One region of the Erwinia sp. E602 genome, then DNA from elsewhere that is predicted to be linked to it. Evidence: predicted binding sites of a transcription regulator. Region 1 holds the regulator's gene; each other region holds the start of a gene.

What was found. Region 1 encodes CRP, which controls carbon source genes, mostly activating them, when cyclic AMP is high. Its sites were predicted from a motif close to ATGTGANNNNNNTCACAT; they were not measured.
Region 2: the regulator CRP is predicted to act here: its motif matches at 3,775-3,792, upstream of msrB (peptide-methionine (R)-S-oxide reductase MsrB).
Region 3: the regulator CRP is predicted to act here: its motif matches at 5,155-5,172, upstream of GKQ23_RS17965 (2-hydroxycarboxylate transporter family protein).

What each region holds. Positions count from the first base shown of each region.
Region 1 covers NZ_CP046582.1:348,689-356,100, reverse strand. The annotation lists gene GKQ23_RS02950 (MFS transporter) at 1-317, opposite strand, end outside; gene GKQ23_RS02945 (LysR substrate-binding domain-containing protein) at 516-1,466, shown strand; gene crp (cAMP-activated global transcriptional regulator CRP) at 1,689-2,321, shown strand; gene GKQ23_RS02935 (YccS/YhfK family putative transporter) at 2,381-4,459, shown strand; gene GKQ23_RS02930 (aspartate aminotransferase family protein) at 4,660-5,877, opposite strand; gene GKQ23_RS02925 (aminodeoxychorismate synthase component II) at 5,964-6,539, opposite strand; gene ppiA (peptidylprolyl isomerase A) at 6,676-7,248, opposite strand.
Region 2 covers NZ_CP046582.1:2,637,977-2,645,388, forward strand. The annotation lists gene sppA (signal peptide peptidase SppA) at 1-1,752, shown strand, start outside; gene ansA (asparaginase) at 1,845-2,858, shown strand; gene GKQ23_RS13455 (YeaC family protein) at 2,958-3,236, opposite strand; gene msrB (peptide-methionine (R)-S-oxide reductase MsrB) at 3,247-3,657, opposite strand; gene gapA (glyceraldehyde-3-phosphate dehydrogenase) at 3,998-4,996, shown strand; gene GKQ23_RS13470 (D-hexose-6-phosphate mutarotase) at 5,065-5,955, shown strand; gene GKQ23_RS13475 (MipA/OmpV family protein) at 6,111-6,836, opposite strand; gene yeaG (protein kinase YeaG) at 7,393-7,412, shown strand, end outside.
Region 3 covers NZ_CP046582.1:3,579,536-3,586,947, reverse strand. The annotation lists gene GKQ23_RS17985 (methyl-accepting chemotaxis protein) at 1-1,278, opposite strand, end outside; gene GKQ23_RS17980 (alpha/beta fold hydrolase) at 1,376-2,437, opposite strand; gene GKQ23_RS17975 (response regulator) at 2,602-3,297, opposite strand; gene GKQ23_RS17970 (sensor histidine kinase) at 3,290-4,906, opposite strand; gene GKQ23_RS17965 (2-hydroxycarboxylate transporter family protein) at 5,229-6,584, shown strand; gene GKQ23_RS17960 (SDR family oxidoreductase) at 6,698-7,369, opposite strand.

The DNA.
Region 1 (7,412 bases):
AGCATGCGAAACAGGATCAGCCAGCCAAGGCCCAGCCCCCACCAGCCAAACAGCAGGGCACATACGCCCACCAGCGCCAGCGACATCACCAGCATCGCCCGGTAGCCCAGCCGGTCGTTTAACCAGCCGGCGGGGATCTGAAACAGGGTGTAGGAGAAAAAAAATAAGCCCGGGATCAGGCCGACCTGCTGCGGGGTGAAGTTAAACTCTGCGCGTATCGGCAGAAGCGCAAAGCCCATCACGGTTTTATCGATATAAATCAGGGTATAGCCGGCAAATAACATCAGGATCATTCCCAGGCGTGCGCGTCTATCCATTGCTGTTTCTCCTAATTAACTGAAAAGGAATCAATCAATTACGTCCGTCAGTCTCTGTCCCGCGCTGTGAGCAACATCACAACGAAACAAGCACAATGATTTAACATGTCCACAACACCATCAGGGATTTACATCAGTCAGGTAAGATGAAATTTTCGTTGCCCTGATACGTTTCTGGCATCAGTGAAGGAGAACGGGATGCGCTATCTACCTAAAATGCAGCAGCTGCGGGTGTTTGAAGAAGTCGTGCGTCAGGGCAGTATCCGCTCGGCGGCCCGCACGCTGGCACAGTCACAGCCGGCCATCAGCCGGGCGCTGAAGGAACTGGAAAATACGCTGCAAACGGCGCTGTTTCTGCGCGGCCCTGGCGGGATCACCCTGACGCCCAGCGGCCAGCTGTTCGCGGTACGCAACCGCTTTATCCTGCAGGAGCTGCAGCGGGCGGGGGATGAAATCTACTCCGCCCAGCATCCTCAGCAGGGGCAGGTGGCGGTGGGAGTTTGCAGCCTGGTGGGCTCAACGATGCTGGCGGAGGTGGTCGAAAAATTTCGCCTGCGCCACCCGCAGGCCCGGCTAAGCGTCAAAGAGGGCCTGATGCGCAGCCTGCTGCCGCTGCTGAACAGCGGCGAGATCGACTTTGCCGCCGGGCCGGTTCCCGCCGATCTTAAGCAGGAGCGGCTGGTGATCACCCCGCTCTTTCAGGTGCCGCTGTGCGTGGTCGCCAGCAAAAATCATCCGGCGCGGCGGGCGCGGGCGTTAACCCAGCTGAGCGAGCAAAAATGGCTGCTGGCAGAAGATGAGAGCGCCACGCTGTCATCGTTAAATGATGAGCTGAAACGCTTTTTTCAGGCGCTGCCGCAGCCGGCATTGCGCACCAGTTCGTTACTGTCCGCCATCGAACTGGTCGAGCGTGCGGGATACCTGATGCTGTTACCGGAACCGGTGGTGAGCCGCTGGTCGCACAGCCTGGTGCAGCTGCCGATCGGCACGCTGCCCGCGCTGCGGTATGGCGCGGTCTGCTCCAGCCACTCGCCGCTGACCGCCAGCGCGCAGCAGCTGTTGAAAATACTTGAGAAAGCCAGCGGGCGTGACGCGTGGCGCTGTTCTACCGGCAAAAACAGCACGCCCTCCCTTTTCCCGCTATGCTGAAGCGATACAACACAAGACAGTTATGTAAAGCTGTGCTACAAACAAAGCTGTAATATTTACTGTCACCATCATGCACGGTAAAAACGGGCCCCCTACGCGAGCCATGCTCTGAACAGAGACCCGTATCATTTTCCCTCAGGGAAACGCTTGACTATTTCAACGCCTGGCAGGGAGAGCAGCCCCTGTTTTTGGGCTCGATGACAAAACAGAGGATAACAGCGAATGGTTCTCGGCAAACCGCAAACAGACCCGACTCTCGAATGGTTCCTGTCACATTGCCATATTCACAAATATCCATCCAAAAGCACGCTGATCCATCAGGGTGAAAAGGCAGAAACCCTCTACTACATCGTCAAAGGCGCGGTAGCGGTGCTGATCAAGGATGAAGAAGGCAAAGAGATGATCCTCTCCTACCTGAACCAGGGCGACTTTATTGGCGAACTGGGCCTGTTTGAAGAGGGGCAGGAGCGCAGCGCCTGGGTGCGCGCGAAAGCGGCCTGTGAAGTGGCTGAAATTTCCTACAAAAAATTCCGTCAGCTGATTCAGGTTAACCCGGATATTCTGATGCGTCTCTCCTCGCAGATGGCGCGTCGTCTGCAGGTGACGTCTGAAAAGGTCGGCAACCTCGCCTTCCTCGACGTCACCGGCCGTATTGCCCAGACCCTGCTCAATCTGGCCAAACAGCCCGATGCCATGACCCACCCGGATGGCATGCAGATCAAAATCACCCGTCAGGAGATCGGCCAGATCGTCGGCTGTTCCCGTGAAACCGTGGGCCGTATCCTGAAAATGCTGGAAGATCAGAATCTGATCTCCGCACACGGCAAAACCATTGTCGTTTACGGCACCCGTTAACCGATCTTAATCCTGCGGCGCGACAGGCTTCTGTCGCGCCTTTTTTATGGGTACGGTGCATGTGGCGTAGACTCATCTATCACCCTGAGGTCAACTACGCCCTGCGGCAAACGCTGGTGCTCTGTTTGCCGGTGGCGACTGGCTGGCTGTTCGGAGCCCTGCAACAGGGTCTGCTGTTCTCTTTAGTCCCCGCCTGCTGCAACAACGCCGGCCTTGATACCCTGCATAAACGCTTCTTTAAACGCCTGATCGTCGGCGGCTCGCTGTTTGCCGGCTGCAGTTTTCTGATCCAGTATGCCGGGGCACAGGGCGTGCCGCTGCCGCTGATCCTGCTGCTGATGACGATGGTGCTTGGCGTGCTGGGTGAAATCAGCCCGCTGCACGGCCGCCTGCTGCCCGCGTCGCTGATCGCCGCCATCTTTACCTTAAGCCTGGCAGGCCGGGTGCCTGTCTGGCAGCCGCCGCTGCTGTTTATCTGCGGCACCCTGTGGTACGGACTGTTTAACGGCTTCTGGTTCTGGCTGTGGAAAGAGCAGCCGCTGCGGGAAACCCTGAGCCTGCTTTACCGTGAACTGGCGGGTTACTGCGAAGCCAAATATACCCTGCTGACCCGCCTGACCGACCCCGATACCGCGCTGCCGCCGCTGCTGATTCGTCAGCAGAAGGCGGTCGACCTGATTAATACCTGCTATCAGCAGATGCATATGCTCTCCGCCGGCCGCGATCAGCACTACCGGCGGCTGACGCGCGCCTTTCAGGTGGCGCTGGATCTGCAGGAGCATATCGCCGTCAGCCTGCATCAGCCGCAGGAGGTGCAAAAGCTGGTCGAACAGAGCCATGCAGAGGCGGTGATCCGCTGGAACGCCCGGATTATTGCCGCGCGGCTGCGCACGCTGGCGGATGATATCCTCTACCATCGTTTGTCGGCGCGCTTTGGCATGGAAAAACAGCTACAGGCGCTGGAGAAGATCGCCCGCCAGCATCCTGACAATCCGGTCGGCAACTTCTGTTATTACCACTTCAGCCGTATCGCCCGCCTGCTGCGCACCCAGCAGCCGCTCTACCGCCGCGACCTGATGGCCGACCGCCAGCGCCGCCTGCCGCTGATCCCGGCGCTGAAAAGCTACCTGTCGCTGAAGTCCACCGCGCTGCGCACCGCCGCCCGTTATGCGGTGATGCTGACCTTTGCCAGTACGCTGGCGCTGTTCTTTAACCTGCCCAAACCTTACTGGGTGCTGATGACGGTGATGTTCGTTAGCCTCAACGGTTACAGCGCTACCCGGGTACGCATTCAACACCGTGCGCTGGGCACGCTGGCCGGGCTGGCGGTGGCGGCACTCACCCTGCGCCTGCACGCGCCGGAGTCGGTGGTGCTGCTGCTGATGCTGGCGATTACGCTGGTGAGCTACCTGATTATCCGCCCGTTCTACGGCTGGGCCACGGTCGGCTTTACGGTGACCACGGTATGGACGCTGCAACTGCTGTCGCTGAACGGTGCCGATTTTCTGCTGCCGCGGCTGATGGATACGCTGATGGGCTGCCTGATCGCCTTTGGCGGCATGATCTGGCTGTGGCCACAGTGGCAGAACGGCCTGCTGCGGCAGAACGCGCACGACGCGCTGGAGGCGGACCAGGAGGCTTTGCGGCTGTTACTGGGCGACGAGCAGGATGCCGGCAAGCTGGCGTATCAGCGCATGCGCGTCAACCAGGCGCACAACGCGCTGTTTAACTCGCTGAACCAGGCGATGCAGGAGCCGGGCTTTAACTCACGCTATCTCTCCGACATGAAGCTGTGGGTGACCCACAGCCAGTTTATCGTCGAACATATCAACGCCATTACCATCCTGGCGCGCGAACATACCATGCTGACCCGATCGCTTGCGGAGCGCTATCTGCAGTCCTGTGAGATTGCCCTGCAGCGCTGTCAGCAGCGGCTGGAGTATGACGGACCGGGATCGGAGAGCAACGTGCTGGAAGCGCCTGAGGCGCTCCACGGCGGGCCAACCACCGTGGTCGAACGCCACGTTAAGCGCATCCTCAGCCACCTCAGCATAATGCACACTATCTCGTCGCTGACATGGAGCCAGCGCCCGCACCACGGCGGCTGGCTGCGCCGCCGTCTGGGCAAAAAAAACTGAGGGCGGGATCGCTCCCGCCCTCAGCATCACCGTTACCCACCGGCATCCGTCGCTGTCGCCGCTGCCGTTGGCGCCATGCTAAGTGCCCGCCCGCCAGCACGCCACACGATCGTTCAGCCAGTCAGCCAGTCAGCCAGTCAGCCAGTCAGCCAGTCAGCCAGTCAGCCAGTCAGCCAGTCAGCGTGTAAAGTCGGTGAGGCTTACGCCAGCACCTTTTCCACCGCCGCCGCGAAGCGTGCCATACCTTCGGCAATGTCGGCAGGCTCAATCACCAGCGACGGAGCAAAGCGGATCACGTCAGTCCCTGCAACCAGCACCATTACCCCTTCCGCCGCCGAGGCGGTAAGGATGTCACGCGCTTTGCCGGCGTGCTGTGGCTTCAGCGCCGCGCCGATTAACAGGCCCTTGCCGCGGATCTCGCTGAACAGGTCCAGGCGGGCATCCAGCGCCTGCAGCGCCTCGACAAACAGCTGACGGCGCTCGGCCACGCCGTCCAGCACCTCAGGGGTATTGATGATATCCAGCGCCGCTTCGGCGACCGCACAGGCCAGCGGGTTGCCGCCGTAGGTCGTGCCGTGCACGCCCGGAGCCATCACCGAGGCGATCTCATTGGTGGTCAGCATCGCGCTGACCGGGAAGCCGCCGCCCAGCGCTTTCGCGGTGGTGATAATGTCCGGCTGCACGCCGTAGTGCTCATAAGCGAACAGCTTGCCGCTGCGGCCCATACCGCTCTGCACCTCGTCCAGCACCAGCAGCGCGTTGTGCTGGTCACAGAGCTGGCGCAGGCCCTGCATAAATTCCGGCGTAGCCGGCGTGACCCCGCCCTCGCCCTGAATCGGCTCGACCACAATGGCGCAGGTGTGATCGTCGATCACCGCCTTCACCGCGGCCAGATCGTTAAACGGCACGTGAATAATGTCGGCCGGTTTCGGGCCAAAGCCGTCGGAATACTTCGGCTGGCCGCCAACCGACACGGTAAACAGCGTGCGGCCGTGGAAGGCGTTGTGGAAGGCAATAATCTTGCTTTTAAACGGACTGTGACGCTGGCTGGCGTAGTAGCGCGCCAGCTTAAAGGCGGCTTCGTTTGCTTCCGCACCGGAGTTAGCAAAAAATACGCGGTCGGCGAAGGTGGCGGCAATCAGCTTTGAAGCCAGGCGCAGCGCAGGTTCGTTGGTAAATACGTTGCTGGTGTGCCACAGGGTCTCGCCCTGCGTTTTCAGCGCCTCAACCAGCGCCGGATGGCAGTGCCCCAGCGCCGTTACCGCGATCCCACCGGAAAAATCCACGTACTCTTTTCCCTGCTGATCCCAGACGCGGCTGCCTTTTCCTTTCACCGGCACAAACTGTGCAGGTGCATAAACAGGCAAAATCACCTCATCAAAGGTCGCCCGCGTAACCGCCATTTTTTCAGCCGCCATTCCCTACCTCACCCGTTGAACGTTAAATTAACATGAAAATATAGTCATAAAATATGCATAAAAAATCACACAAAGGCAACCGTTAATCAGGTTCTGAGAAAATTTTCCAGCAGCTGATGGCCCTGCTCGCTGAGAATACTTTCCGGGTGAAACTGCACCCCCTGCAGCGGCAGCGTGCGGTGGCGAAAACCCATGATCTCATCGGGCTGACCGTCGCGCAGCGTCCAGGCCGTCAGTTCAAACTCAGCGGGCAGCGTACCGTTTTCCACGATCAGCGAATGGTAACGGGTAACGTTAAGCGGATGATTCAGCCCGGCAAACACGCCGCCGTCATTATGTTCGATGGCCGACGTCTTGCCGTGCATCACCTGGCGCGCGCGCACCACCCGTGCGCCAAACGCCTGGGCAATCGCCTGATGCCCGAGGCAGACGCCGAGGATCGGCAGCCGGCCGGCAAAGTGGCGGATCGCCTCCAGCGAAATACCGGCTTCGTTCGGGGTACAGGGGCCGGGGGAGATCACCAGCTGACGCGGTGCCAGCTGGCTGATTTCATCCAGAGTGATCGCATCGTTGCGGCGCACGCAGACCTCCGCGCCCAGCTCGCAGAAATACTGGTAAAGGTTCCAGGTAAAGGAGTCGTAGTTATCAATAAGCAGCAGCATGAAAAATCCTGATCGACGGGTTGCCGCTTATTCTACGGATTTTAGGCCGGGCTGCAGATCTGTTTCCACCGAGGCGGGCAGAACAGTGAGGCCGGTGCAGCAGGCGTGGCCTGCCACACGGGCCGCGCGGGGAGCGTTACGGCAGGACTTTGGCGGAGAGGATCACCACCGGCGTCACCGGTACATTCTGGTACGGGCCGACGTTCTGAGTCGGAACCTGCGCAATCTTGTCAGCAACGTCCATCCCTTTCACCACCTTGCCGAACACCGCGTAACCAAAATCGCGCTGGCCGTGGTCAAGGAAGGCGTTATCCGCCACGTTAATGAAGAACTGGCTGGTGGCGCTGTCCTTCTCTGCGGTGCGCGCCATGGAAATGGTGCCGCGCTTGTTCAGCAGGCCGTTATCCGCTTCATTCTTGATCGGCGCGTTGGTCGACTTCTGCTGCAGATCCGTGGTAAAGCCACCGCCCTGCAGCATAAAGCCCGGGATCACGCGGTGGAAAGTGGTGTTGTTATAAAATCCACTGTTCACATAATCGACAAAGTTTTTTGCTGAAATCGGGGCTTTCTGGTTGTTCAGCTCCAGCTCAATGTTGCCGGCTGAGGTGGTCAGCAGCACGTGCGCATCCCCTTTTGCGGCCAGCGCAGAAGCAGAGAGGGTAGAGAGCGCGAGAACGGCCGCCATGGCGGTCAAAGTACGTTTCAACATGAAAGATTCCTTACGGGGGGCGATAAGCCATAAAAGCACAGCTGATTGTAAAGAGGCACCCGGTGCCGCGCCAGTGTTTTACCTTTATTTACTCAGCCGGGCCGCCGGCGCAAACGTTATCGCATTGCACCAAACGGTGATCCTGATCACATTATGAATGAAAT
Region 2 (7,412 bases), 2.3 Mb from region 1:
GGTGCCGGGATCTGGGTCCAGCTGCACGGCAGCGACGCGCCGTCAGATGTGCAGAAAGGCGCGCTGACTGTCGATCTGACCGGGGTGGTGGTTGACGACCCGTCGGTCAGCAATAAGTTAAGCAAAATTGGCCGCCAGCTTCTGGGTGCAGGCAGCGACCGCCTGCAGGAGAACTCGCTGTTTGACGTGGTGGATGCGATTCGTCAGGCGAAAAGTGACGATAAGATAACCGGCATGGTGCTGGATCTGCGCAACTTTGCCGGCGCTGATCAGCCTTCGCTGCAGTACATCGGTAAGGCGCTGCGCGAGTTCCGCGACGCGGGCAAGCCGATCTACGCCACCGGGGAGAGCTACAGCCAGGCGCAGTATTATCTCGCCAGCTTCGCGAATAAGATCTATCTGTCGCCGCAGGGCGGCGTCGACCTGCACGGCTTCGCCACCAACAGTCTCTACTACAAAACGCTGCTGGATAAGCTGAAGGTCAGCTCACACGTGTTCCGCGTCGGCACCTACAAATCGGCGGTGGAGCCGTTCCTGCGTGACGATATGTCACCGGCGGCACGCGATGCGGACAGCCGCTGGGTCGGCGAACTGTGGCAGAACTACCTGAACCAGCTGGCCGCTAACCGTCAGCTGACCGCACAACAGGTGTTCCCGGGCGCGCAGGGGGTTCTCGACAACCTGCAGAAGCTGGGCGGCGATACCGCTCAGTATGCCAAAGAGAACAAGCTGGTCGACGAACTGGCCGGGCCGGCCGCCACCGAACAGCAGCTTGTGAAGGCCTTCGGCTGGGATAAAGACGCGAAGTCTTACGCCGGCACCAGCATTTACAACTATCCGCTGAAACCCACCGCGACGGCCGACAAAAAAGGCAATATTGCGGTGATCGTGGCCAGCGGCGCGATCATGGACGGTGAAGAGACACCGGGCAGCGTCGGGGGCGACACCACCGCGGCGGAAATCCGCGAAGCGCGTCTGGATAAAGAGATTAAGGCGATCGTCCTCCGGGTCAACAGCCCCGGCGGCAGCGTGACCGCGTCGGAAACCATCCGTGAAGAGCTGGCGGCGGCGAAAGCGGCCGGTAAGCCGGTGGTGGTGTCGATGGGCGGCCTGGCGGCCTCAGGCGGCTACTGGATCTCAACGCCGGCTAACTACATTATCGCCAGTCCGAACACCCTGACCGGTTCGATCGGCATCTTCGGGGTGATAAACACCGTGGAGAACTCGCTGGACAGCATCGGCGTGCATACCGACGGCGTGGCCACCTCTCCGCTGGCGGACATCGCCACCACCAAGGCCCTGCCGCCGGAAGTGCAGCAGATGATGCAGCTGAGCATTGAGTACGGCTATAAGAACTTCCTCGGCCTGGTGGCGGACTCGCGTCATAAAACTCCGGAGCAGATTGATGCGATTGCGCAGGGGCACGTGTGGACCGGTAGCGATGCCAAAGCCAACGGTCTGGTGGACGCGTTGGGCGACTTCGACGACGCGGTGGCTAAGGCCGCCGAGCTGGCGAAAATCAGCCAACCGGAGCTGAACTGGTATCAGGATCAGCCGGGGATGATCGACCTGCTGTTCAGCCAGATGGACGCCTCAGCAAAGGCCGTTCTGCCCGCCGCGCTGCAGGCGTGGCTGCCGGCCCCGCTGTATGACGTGATGGCGTCGATGAAGAAGCAACCCGGCCTGCTGGGCAGCCTCAACGACCCGCAGAACCGCTATGCGTACTGTCTGACCTGTGGTGATGTGAAGTAACTCACTATTCCGCCCGGCAACGCGTTGCCGGGCTGTTTTTCCCCGCCAATCCCCTTATACTGCGCGTTTTCGCCAAGCCTGAGTTTTTATCCATGCAAAAAAAATCGATTTATGTCGCCTATACCGGCGGAACCATCGGCATGCAGCGTTCCGAACAGGGTTTTATCCCGGTTTCCGGCCACCTGCAGCAGCAGGTGGCGAACATGCCGGAGTTCCACCGCCCGGAGATGCCGGACTTTACCATCCATGAGTATCAACCGCTGATCGACTCATCAGATATGACGCCGCAGGACTGGCAATCGATTGCGGATGATATCCGCGACAACTACGACCGCTATGATGGCTTTGTGATCCTGCACGGCACCGACACCATGGCCTTCACCGCGTCTGCCCTCTCCTTTATGCTGGAGAACCTGGCTAAACCGGTTATTGTGACCGGGTCACAAATACCGCTGGAGCAGCTGCGCTCCGACGGTCAGCAGAACCTGCTGAACTCGCTGTTCGTGGCCGCCAACTACCCGATTAACGAAGTGACCCTGTTCTTTAATAACACCCTGTACCGTGGAAACCGCACCACCAAAGCGCACGCAGATGGCTTCAACGCCTTTGACTCCCCGAACCTGGAGCCGCTGCTGGAAGCCGGCATCCACATTCGCCGCCTGAACACCCCGCCGGCACCGGCCGGCCAGGGCGAGCTGATCGTGCATCCTATCACCCCACAGCCGATCGGCGTGGTAACCATTTATCCGGGGATTTCTGCCGAGGTGGTACGTAACTTCCTGCAGCAGCCGGTGAAGGCGCTGATCCTGCGCTCCTACGGCGTCGGTAACGCGCCGCAGAACAAAGAGTTTCTGCAGGAACTGCGGGACGCGTCGGCGCGCGGGATTGTGGTGGTCAACCTGACGCAGTGCATGTCCGGTAAGGTGAATATGGGCGGTTATGCCACCGGCAACGCGCTGGCGCACGCCGGGGTGATCAGCGGGGCCGATCTGACCGTCGAAGCCACGCTGACCAAACTGCACTGGCTGCTGAGCCAGGACCTGAGCAGTGATGAGATCCGCAGGCTGATGCAAACCAACCTGCGCGGTGAGCTGACGGCGGACTAAATTCACCGTCGGCGGGCAGCCAACCTGTTCAGCAATCTGCTGAACAGGTTTAGCGCTTTTCGGGTAAAATTATTCCTTCAGGAATAGATTCTGGAATAATTACTGCAGGCGGATGCGGGTGACGTCTGGATCGCTGATACCGAACTCTTCTTTCAGCTGTTTTTTGCTCTTCATCACCATCTCACCGCCCTTCGCCACGCTCATATGCTGGGGGTTATCATTGTGTTGCGCCTGCCACAACAGCACCAGCTGCAGGCTGTTCTCCTTCTGCTCCGGCGTCAGCGCCACGCCGTCGGCCCATTTGCCGGTTTCCACCGCCGTGGCCAGCCGCTGATAGACCTCTTCGGTCATGCCGGCAATCATCTCGTTAAGTTCCATTGCTGCTCCGTTACCCCTGGGTGGTGTTGCCTTCATCATCGGTAAAACTCAGCGAAGCGGAGTTGACGCAGTAACGTTCGCCGGTCGGCTGCGGTCCGTCCGGGAACACGTGCCCCAGGTGCGAATCGCAGCTGCCGCAGCGGATCTCAACGCGCTGCATGCCGTGCGTATCGTCTTCCAGATAGCGAATGGCGTCGTCGCTACAGGGCTGATAGAAGCTCGGCCAGCCGCAGCCTGAATCATATTTGGTGGTCGAATAGAACAGCGGTGCCTTGCAGATCAGGCAGTGGTAAAGGCCTTCGCTTTTATTGTGCAGCAGTTTACCGGAGTATGGCGGTTCGGTGCCGTGCTGCTGGGTCACGTAGCGCTGCATCTCGGTCAGTTCGTTTTCGGGTGAATGAGGGGAAGTGTTATCGGCCATGGTCTGCTCTCTGGCTAGGTTATTCTGTCAATCTGAACCCTGATTCTAACAAAGACATAACAACATCAGGTGAATTTTTCTTGCAGCCCGTGAGCGGAAAACGCTTCTTCCGAAGAAGTGTGAGCCAGATCACCCTTTGACGAAAGAGTTGCTTTCTTTCCGGGAAAAAGCCCCAATATGTAGCACTGGCACGCGCCAGAGGAACGCACATTTTTTGAATTATTCCTGTCTCAAGGTTTGACCTGTCGCAACAATTGACACGATTCCGCTTGACGCCTGGCGCGGTTTTTGTAATTTTACTGCCAACCTTTTATTCACTATCAACAAGCTGGTGGAATATATGACTATCAAAGTAGGTATCAATGGTTTTGGCCGTATCGGCCGCATCGTTTTCCGTGCTGCTCAGGAACGTTCTGATGTAGAAATCGTTGCCATCAACGATCTGCTCGACGCCGAGTACATGGCTTACATGCTGAAATATGACTCCACTCACGGCCGCTTCAAGGGCACCGTGGAAGTCAAAGACGGCCATCTGGTTGTTAACGGCAAAACCATCCGTGTTACCGCTGAGCGCGATCCAGCTAACCTGAAGTGGAACGAAGCGGGCGTTGACGTGGTTGCTGAAGCCACCGGTATCTTCCTGACCGACGACACCGCGCGTAAACACATCGAAGCTGGCGCCAAGAAAGTCGTTCTGACTGGCCCGTCTAAAGATGACACCCCAATGTTCGTTATGGGCGTTAACCACGCGTCATACGCCGGCCAGGATATCGTGTCAAACGCGTCCTGTACCACCAACTGCCTGGCACCGCTGGCTAAAGTCATCAACGACAAGTTCGGCATCGTTGAAGCGCTGATGACCACCGTACACGCCACCACCGCGACTCAGAAAACCGTTGATGGCCCGTCTCACAAAGACTGGCGCGGCGGCCGCGGCGCATCTCAGAACATCATCCCTTCTTCTACCGGTGCAGCTAAAGCGGTAGGTAAAGTGATCCCTGAGCTGAACGGCAAACTGACCGGTATGGCGTTCCGCGTTCCAACCCCTAACGTTTCTGTGGTTGACCTGACCGCGCGTCTGGCTAAGCCTGCGACCTACAAAGAAATTTGTGCCGCGATCAAAGACGCTGCTGAAGGCGAAATGAAAGGCGTGCTGGGCTACACTGAAGACGAAGTGGTTTCTACCGATTTCAACGGTGAAACGCTGACCTCTATCTTCGATGCGAAAGCCGGTATTGCACTGAGCGACACTTTCGTTAAGCTGGTTTCCTGGTACGATAACGAAACCGGTTACTCCAACAAGGTCCTGGACCTGGTTGCTCACATCGCTAAAAAATAAGCGACGTGAACTAAATCTGAGGGCGACTACGGTCGCCCTTTTTTTTTGCTTAACGTCTGAGGATCATCATGAACGAATCCCTTTTTTCACTGCCGGTCATCAATCAGATTAGCCCTTACCTTTCCCAGCGCCAGCTCGGCGAACTGCCGGTGGTGGTGGTCACCCATCCGAAGGTGCGCGCCGCCGTCACCCTACAGGGCGCGCACCTGGTCGCCTGGCAACCCTCCGGCGAACGGCCGGTTATCTGGCTGAGTGAGAAGACCCCGCTGACCGCGGGCAAGGCAATTCGCGGTGGCGTGCCGATCTGCTGGCCATGGTTTGGCCCGGCAGGCGAGCCGGCGCACGGCTTTGCGCGTAATCTGCCCTGGACGCTCTCCGCCCATGATGAAAACGACGAATGTGTGATGCTGACGTTCAGCCTGGAAAGCAGCGAGCAGACCAAAAAGCTGTGGCCGCATGACTTTACGCTGCTGGCCCGCTTCCGCCTCGGCGAGCACTGCGAAATTGAACTGGAAGCCCACGGTGACTACCAGGCGACGGCCGCCCTGCACAGCTACTTTGCGGTGGCCGACATCGCCGGCGTCACCGTTAGCGGGCTGGGGCCGGACTATCTGGACAAGGTTAACAACGGCGCGGCGGGCACCGCGACGGACGGCCGTCAGACCTATCCGGGCCGCATTGACCGTGTCTTCACCGCCCCGGCGGACTGCAGCATCATTGACGATGCGCGCGGTGAACGCGTTGTCGAGGTTTATCATCACTATCAAAGTGACGTTGTCACCTGGAACCCCGGCCCGGAACTCTCCTGCAGCATGGGGGATATGGCGAACGAAGGGTATAAAACCATGGTCTGCGTGGAGACCGCGCGCATCTCTGAGCCGCTGCAGAGCGCCGGTGAACAACCCGCCAGGCTGGCGACGACCTTCCGCCTGCGTAAACGTACGGCGGTACAGGGCTAATCGGATGGCTGCACAGCCTCAGATGGCCGTGCACTGAGCCTGGGGTTACGGGTCAGCGTTGAAACGCTGGCCTGTTGAAAAGCCTGTCCTGCGGCAGCAAAAAAAACAGGGCGCATTAAGCGCCCTGTTTCATGTTGACACGATCTCTCGCCGTATCAGAAGGTGTAGCTGATCCCTGTCCACAGCAGCATCTGGGAACTCTTATCAACCATCGGGCTGTCTTTAATCTCATCGCCCAGGCGCATGTAGCGGCCGGAGACGGTGGCGTTCCAGTGCTCGCTGATGCTCCATGCGCCGGTCAGCTCCAGATAGGGGCTCCAGCTGTCATCGGCCTCATAGCGGTTCAGGCCACTACGCTGAGATTCGCCAGACGAGACGCCGTAGTAGTAATCGTTCTGATTTGAACTGTTCCACAGCGCACCGATGCCCGGCGTCAGGCTGAACTGACCGAACTCAAAGCGGTACAGGTAGGTCAAGTCCCAGATGATCCCGTTGCTGTTGTCCAGCATATCGCCGACCAGCGTGGTGCGCACGATACCCCAGTCCGCGCTGTGCCGATAAGCCAGCCCGCCCATCAGCGTCCAGCGGCGCTTGTTCAGCTCGCGCATGTCGCCATCGTCAACGTCGTTCGGGTCGAAGTTCTGCGGCGAACCCAGCACAGTCAGCGACAGCTGATTAGTCGGATCTTTCCACAGGTAGTAGCCCGCCTGCAGGCTCTTAAGATAGAAGCTGTCACCGTCGTAGTTGATGACCGGGACCGGATAGTAACGGTCCTGGCCGCTTTTGTACGGGCTTTCGCTGTACAGCAGCGAAGCGCCAAGGGTTAACGGGGCAGCGTGCACGAAAGAGGACGCCAGGCAGAGCGAAACGGAGGCGCTCAGAACAGAGAGTTTTAAGGTGCTCACAGGTTTTTCAATCCCTAAAAAAAAAAGACAGGATATTTTAGCCACAAATACCGCGTCAGTAATAAATTTACATCAAATACAGCACTTATAATCAATTAAGTACGCTAATGTACTGACGGGAAAATTTCCCAGGTGATAATTACCACCGCCTGCCCTCAGCACGGGTTAGCAGCTCCGTTAAGCTATGGAATGCGTTAGGTTCTGCGTCATTTTGTGATCGCCCACGGCATACAAGAATTTACTAACAATTGCCCTCGTCGTTATATTCGAATCTTTAAAGGCTGACACCGCCACATTCGCCATTCATCCACTGAACAGACGGCCTTTGGCAGCATTTTATGCTAATTCTCGCACAAAATGTGAGCTCCATTCAGATTATGCGTTGCCCGTTAATACTTGATCTTTCGAGGATACACGCTCATAACAATAAGGACCCAGACGCATTTTTGACCTTGATTCGATTGGTTGGCATAACTGAGAAATACAGTTTGACCCTTGTGTTCCCAATGATTCTAACAGGACGGGCATCTCTATGAATATATTCGATCACTA
Region 3 (7,412 bases), 1.6 Mb from region 1:
GATATTGCTCAGCGAGGCGTCGATCATGGTGCCGATCTCTTTGGCCGCCGTAGCGCTGCGCTGCGCCAGCACCCGCACTTCCGAGGCCACCACCGCAAAGCCGCGGCCGGCTTCACCGGCGCGCGCCGCTTCGACGGCGGCGTTCAGCGCCAGCAGGTTGGTCTGGAAGGCGATGCCGTCAATCACGCTGACGATATCACCGATGCGCGCCGAACTCTGCTCAATGGCCTGCATGGTCTGGATCACTTCGGCCACCACCTCGCCGCCGCGCGACGCCGAGTCAGACGCCTGCTGCGCCAGGTCGTTGGCCTTACGGGTGTTGTCTTCGTTGTTTTTCACCGTCGACATAATCTGTTCCATGCTCGAGGCGGTTTCATCCAGCGACGCCGCCTGCTGTTCGGTGCGGCTGGAGAGGTCGATATTGCCGGAGGCGATCTCTTCCACGCCGGAGCCGATTGAGTTGGTGCCGTAGCGCACCGACAGCACCATGCTCTCCAGCCCGTCGCGCATGCGCTGCACCGAGGAGAACAGCCGGGCGATCTCATTTTTGCCGCTGACGTCGATGCGCGCGCGCAGGTCGCCTTCGGCGATGCGGTCAAACACGCCGATCGCCTGATTCAGCGGTTTTACCACCAGGCAGGTCATTACCCACCACGCCAGACCGGCCAGCAGCAGGGCAACCACGATGGCGAAGGTCAGCGTCAGCTGCATGCTTTTCACCCGCGAGTTAGACTCTTCCCAGGCGAGGTCGATGCTCTGCAGCTTAAAGGCGACCAGCGCTTTAGAGGCCTTATCAAAGGCGGCGTACAGCGTGGTGGACTGGCCGGCGCGCTGGCGATATTCGTCGAGGTTGCCCGCTTCCAGCGCGGCAAACGCCGGGGTGATAAAGGTGGTCATCAGCGTGTCACGGTGTGCCGCCATCTCATCGGCAATCACCTTTTCTGCCTCAGACTGCGGGAAGGTCAGGTACTGCTGCCATTTGGCTGCGGCACCCTCGACCTTGCCCCGCGCGCGATCCAGCGCCACTTTCGCCGTGGCGGTGTCGCCTTTGCCGATCAGCGATTCATACAGGCGCAGATCGAGCCGGCCGCGCAGCAGCAGCTCGGAGCTCTCATTCAGCGCCACCAGCCCCGGCAGCACTTCTTTATCCACGTGGGCAAAGGATTTGTTGCCCGACTGCACGGCAACCAGCCCGAGCAGGCCAACGCAGAGCAGCAGCGCGGTCAGTGAAAAAACCATCAGGCTGAGCGCGGTACGGATTTTTATTCGACGAAGCATAAGGTGTTCCCTGTTGCTGGTTGAGTCAGTAGTCAGACAGTGTGCGTAAGGCGCGCGCGGTGCGATCGGTAAACGCCGGTGCATCGCGCGCGTAATATTATTTTTTATCGTTCTGTTTCAGGAACGCGTTTAATTCTTTTTCATACAGCGCGGCCGACATCATGGTGCCGTGCCCGCTGGTTTGTTTCCCGGTCGGAATTAACAGCAGCTCGGCACGTTTTAATTTTTTCAGATCGGCGGCCAGCGATCCGGTTTCCGGCGGATTACGTTCGTCGTCAGCCGAATTAACGATCAGCAGCGGTGCCTTAATACGCGACAGATCGCGCTGCGCATTATAATTCGCCGACGATCCCCACAGGTAAATAAAGTCATTGGCGTCGGCGGTGACCGGCGCGGCCAGCCGTTCCTCAACGCGCTGGTCGGCAGCGGCGCGGGTGGGTGCCTTCTGCTGCCAGCCGAGCGTGCCGCCGGTGGTGGCGACGCTGAACATTGTACTGGCATATTTCAGGGCCGGAGGTTGCTGTTGATAGTTGCCCTGCTGCCATGCCGGGTCGCCTTTGATCGACTCAATCAGCAGCCGGCGCATCATCCAGTTGCGGCCGGAAAGTTCGGCAGGCTGTGCGGCCATCGGCACCAGCTGGTCCATCATCGTCGGGTATTTTTCTCCCCACAGCCAGGTCTGCATGCCGCCCATCGAGTAGCCCATCACCAGCCGCAGGTGGCGGATGCCCAGCCCCTCTGTTAATAAACGGTACTGCGCGGTGACCATATCGCCGTAGTCAAACTGCGGAAACGCCATGCGCAGGCCGTCGGAAGGCTTCGACGACTGACCGGAGCCGATACTGTCCGGCATAATGATGAAATATTTATTACTGTCCAGCGGCTGGCCAGGGCCAAATAACCGCCCGCCGAAGTTGTCGGCCAGCAGGGCTTTAATTGGCTGATTGGTTCCGTGAAGTAATAATACCGCTGGTTTATCAGGTGAGCCCAGCGTGGTGTAATGAATGCGCAGGCCTTTCATTTTTTCACCGCTGTTAAACTGAAATTCAGCGGCGGTCCAGTTTCCCTCGCTGGGTGCTAACGGCGCGGCCAGCGGTGCAGCAACGGGCGCCAGCGTCAGCAGGGAAAAAATAGCAGCAGAGTAAATTTTCACAGACATAAACCACTCGGGTTACGGGGAGTGCCGGGACGGCGATAATAAGGTTAATCACTATTATCCCCAATGAACCCGGCAATAAAATCGTCTAAAAAAATATAATCTGCTGTCGGTTGTCCTTAGCGCGCCAGGATCTCCAGCCGGTTGCTTTTAGGTAAGCAGAAACGTTATTTCACTTTAGTTTTCTTTCGATACAGGCGCCGCGGATGGCCGATATTACCGTAGAGCATCTCCACCTGGACCCAATCGCTGGCCACGCAGTGCTCCAGATAGCGCCGGGCGGTGGTTTTGCTGATGCCGGCCTGTTCCACCACCTCTTCTACGGTGTGGGCAACGTCCGGCTGCTGTTCAAACAGCTGCTGCACCAGCGCCAGGGTATTGGCCTCAATGCCTTTTGCCGCCGGTTCAGCGGCAAACTGTTTGGACTGCAGGTTGTAGAGCGCGTCGACGCTGTGCTGGTCAATCACCCGGTAGCTGTGCTGAGTCTGCACAAACTGCATAAAGCGCTCCAGCGAGTTGCGCAGCCGTTTGTACGACAGCGGCTTAATAATATAGTCGAAGGCGCCGTTGCGGATCGCCTGGCTGCAGGTGTGCATATCGCTGGCGGCGGTGATAAACACCACCGAGCAGCTGGCGGCTTTGACCGCCGCGCTCTCCATCAGCTCAATGCCCTGACCATCCGGCAGGAAGTTGTCCAGCAGGATCAGCCGCGGCTGATGCAGCGCGGCCAGCCGTTTTGCCTCGGCCAGCGTGGCGGCCGTGGCCACCACCCGCAGGTTAAAATGTTGTTCGATAAACTCGGCGTGCAGGCGGGCCAGCAGCGGTTCATCTTCTACGATCAAAACGTCGAGGGCTTCAGACATAGTCGGGTGCTCGGGAGGGTCGGGTGTTGGGAATAAACAGCGAGAAAATGGTGCCGTGCGGATCGTTGTCCGTCACTTCGATGCTGCCGTGCGCCTGGGAGACGTAACGCGCCACCAGCTGCAGGCCGATGCCGTGATCGCGGGCGTCGGCTTTGGTGGTGATCCCCGGCTCGAACAGCGTATCACGAATGTGTCCGGCGATGCCGCCGCCCTGGTCCGCCACTTCGATCACCAGTTCGCCGCTGGCGTCGCTGAGATAGAGCGCAACTGGCCGGAGCTGCGGGCCGCGCAGCGTGGCCTCGACGGCGTTATCCAGCAGGTTGCCGACCACCGACATCAGCTCGCTCTCGTTCAGCCCGTCCGGCAGCGTGCTTAGCTGGCAGGCGGGATCGAAGCGCAGTTCAATGCCTTTTTCGCGCGCGCTGGCGTATTTTCCCAGCAGCAGGCCGCACAGCGCCGGGGGAACAAACCGCGTGGAGATAAAGTCGAGGATCTCCTGCGCGCCTGCCGACTGGGCCTCGACGTAGCGTCGCGCTTCGTCATAGCGCTGCATCTGCAGCAGGCCGGCCAGCGCGGCGGTCCAGTTCAGCTGTTCGTGGCGCATCACCCGCAGGCTGTCGGCGTAGCGTTGCACCTGGCTGAGCTGGCTGCTCAGGGTATTGATATCGTTTTCGCTGCGGAAGGTCACCACCCAGCCCAGCAGCTCCTGCTGCTGCATAATGCGCACCCGGCTGGCAATCACCCGCAGCGATCCAAACCGGCACACCTCGTCGTGGGTATCCTGCTGCTGCCCGCTGCTGAAAAAGTCGGGCTGGCTGCTCAGCACTTCGCTGACCGGTTTACCGATCGCCGCGTCGGCGCTCTGGCGTAAATCCAGCAGCTCGCGCGCCGCCCGGTTGAGCGTAATAATGCGCCCGCTGGCATCGATGGCGATCACCCCTTCGTAGATCGCTTCCAGCAGCGCGCTTTGCTGGCGCACCAGCAGGGCAATCTCTTTCGGCTCCAGCGAGAACATCTGCCGCTTAAGATTTTTAGACAGCAGCCAGGAGAAAATAAACAGCGCGATAAACAGCAGAATAATCGCGGCGGAAATTTGCAGCAGCGTGCGGGTGGTTAAATTATCAATATGCGACTTTAAATAGCCGACGGAAACAATGCCGATAACCCGGCCATTGTTATCCCGTACTGGCGCTTTACTGCGCAGCGAAACGCCAATGCCACCTTTACGCACGGTAATAATGGTTTTTCCGGCCAGCACCTCGCTGTTATCGCCGCCGACCATCGGCTGGCCAATACGGCCGGCATCTTCAGAGTGATAAAGGTGGCGGCCCTGGCTGTCGCCGACCACGATATAGCTGGCGTCGCTGCTGGCGCGAAAGGGTTTCATTAATGCGGCAACCTGCCGCGGATCGTCGGCCTGCACCGCCGCCACCAGCGGGGGGATCAGCGCAATCTCCCGCGCCTGCACCTGCGCCCTGGCCCCGAGGTCGCGGTGCAGCTGGGCGTCGAGCTGATACCAGCTGTAGCCGGCAATCGCCGCCAGCAGCAGGCAGGAGAAGGCAACCAGGCACAGGAACAGCTTAATCTGAAAAGAGAGTTTTAGGCGCATGGCCGGAATTTACCGCTCACAAGAGTCAGCCATTACCCTACCATGTGCAGGGAATCAGACAAGATTGCGCCCGATCAACTTGTGATCGCTGACACGCGTTTAAGCTGAATTGCGATAACGCTTAAATGCAGCAGAGTCGATAAGATTATCCCGCTAAATAACCTTAACACCATTAACTCCACGCGCTGTTTTACATAATGTCAATTAACGCCATAGAAACCATAAGCACCATTAAAAACCCGTTTTAAATTTGAACAGAATCACAGCAGGTTAATAAGGCCTTTCACTATGATGTCGGTGAAACTTAATAAGAGGCCAGACTATGAGCACAACTGATGATTCTTATCTCGTCGCCAGAGAGAAAACCGCCGATATCCCGCTGCGGGAAAAATGGTGGCGGGTTATGGATAATTACAAGGTCGGCATCGTACCGCTGCCGCTGTTTCTGCTGGCCGGTTTTCTGATCCTGCTCGACTGCCTGGCCGGTAAAATGCCGTCTGATATCGTGGTGATGGTCGCCACGCTGGCCTTCTTTGGCTTCGCCTGCGGTGAGTTCGGTAAACGCCTGCCGCTGGTGGGCAAGATGGGCGCGGCGGCGATCTGCGCCACCTTTATCCCCTCCGCGCTGGTGCACTACGGCCTGCTGCCGGACGTGGTGGTGCAGTCCACCACCCAGTTCTACAAAAGCACCAATATTCTCTACCTCTATATCTGCTGCATTATCGTCGGCAGCATTATGAGCATGAACCGTCAGGTGCTGATTCAGGGCTTCCTGCGTATTTTCGTGCCGATGCTGTGCGGTGAGATTGTCGGCATGCTGGCGGGGATGGCGGTCGGGCTGGCGCTGGGGCTGGAGCCGTTCCAGATCTTCTTCTTCCTGATCCTGCCGATCATGGCCGGCGGCGTCGGTGAAGGGGCGATCCCGCTGTCGATGGGCTATGCGGCGATCCTGCATATCGAGCAGGGCGTGGCGCTGGGGCGCATCCTGCCGATCGTAATGCTGGGCAGCCTGACGGCGATCGTGATTGCCGGGCTGCTGAACCAGCTGGGTAAACGCTACCCGCACCTGACCGGCGAAGGCAGCCTGATGCCCGGCGGCCAGGCGGACGGCGAGGCGTCGGCAACGGAGAAATTCAGCGGCAAAATGGAGGTCACCACCCTGGCCTGCGGCGCGCTGCTGGCGATCCTGCTGTATATGGTCGGCATGCTGCTGCACCGGCTGATCGGCCTGCCGGCACCGGTGGGGATGCTGTTTGCGGCGGTCGCGGTCAAGCTGGCACACGGCGTGTCGCCGCGTATTCAGCAGGGATCGCAGATGGTCTACAAATTCTTCCGAACCGCGGTGACCTATCCGATCCTGTTTGCGGTCGGCGTGGCGATTACGCCGTGGCAGGAGCTGGTCGACGCCTTTACCCTGCAGAACCTGCTGGTGATCGTCACCACCGTCAGCGCGCTGGTGGTGACCGGCTTCTTCGTCGGTAAAAAGATCGGCATGCACCCGATCGACGTAGCGATTGTCTCCTGCTGCCAGAGCGGGCAGGGCGGCACCGGCGACGTTGCTATTCTGACCGCCGGTAACCGTATGTCGCTGATGCCGTTTGCGCAGATCGCCACCCGCATCGGCGGTGCGATCAACGTGTCGCTATCCCTGCTGGTGCTGGCGAAGTTTTTTGCGTGATGTCGAAGTATGACGTTTGAAGTCGAAGCCTGAAATCTGTGTACCTTTGCTACGTTGAACTGTCCGAGCTTTATCCCCGCCACGGCGGGGATTTTTTTATCCGGCAACGGGCGTTACCAGCGGCGTTCGCTGCCTTCCCAGTCGATATAGTGGTGGCCGCCTTTGCCCTGCCACTCCTGCAGCCGGTCGGCGATGCCGTTAACGCTCTGTGCGATGGTCAACGTTGCTTCCGCACCGCCCATATCGGTCTGCACCCAGCCCGGATGCACGCACAGCAGGGTTTTGCCCTGTGACTGTGCTTCCGGCAGCAGCCCGCGCGCCAGCATATTCAGCGCCGCCTTGCTGGCGGAGTAGAGCGGATAGGTGGCGTGCGGGTTCTCGTTGAGGCTGGCGAGGTCGGAGGACATCAGCGCCATAATTCCGCTCTGCTCTTTTACCAGCGGCAGCAGTTGGGTGGCGCAGCGCACCGGCGAGATGGCGTTACTCAGGAACAGCGCCGCCAGCTCGTCGTCACTGGTCTGCGTCAGATCCTGCGCCGCCGGGCCAAACACGCCGGCGTTGATAAAAATGGTGTCAAACTGCCGGCCGGCCAGCGCCTCGGCCAGCTCGTCACGCTGCTGCTGCCGGTTAATATCCAGCGTCAGCCACGCAATATTCGCGTCGGTGTGCGGCGTTGCACCGCGGGTGGTGGCCGTCACCTGCCAGCCGCGTTCCGCCAGCGTGGTCGCCAGCCCTAAGCCAATGCCGCGCGATGCGCCGATAATCAAAGCCTGTGGTGTGGTCATTGCCGTTCCTTTTCGTCGCCGTTGAGTAGATAAACGAGGTTAG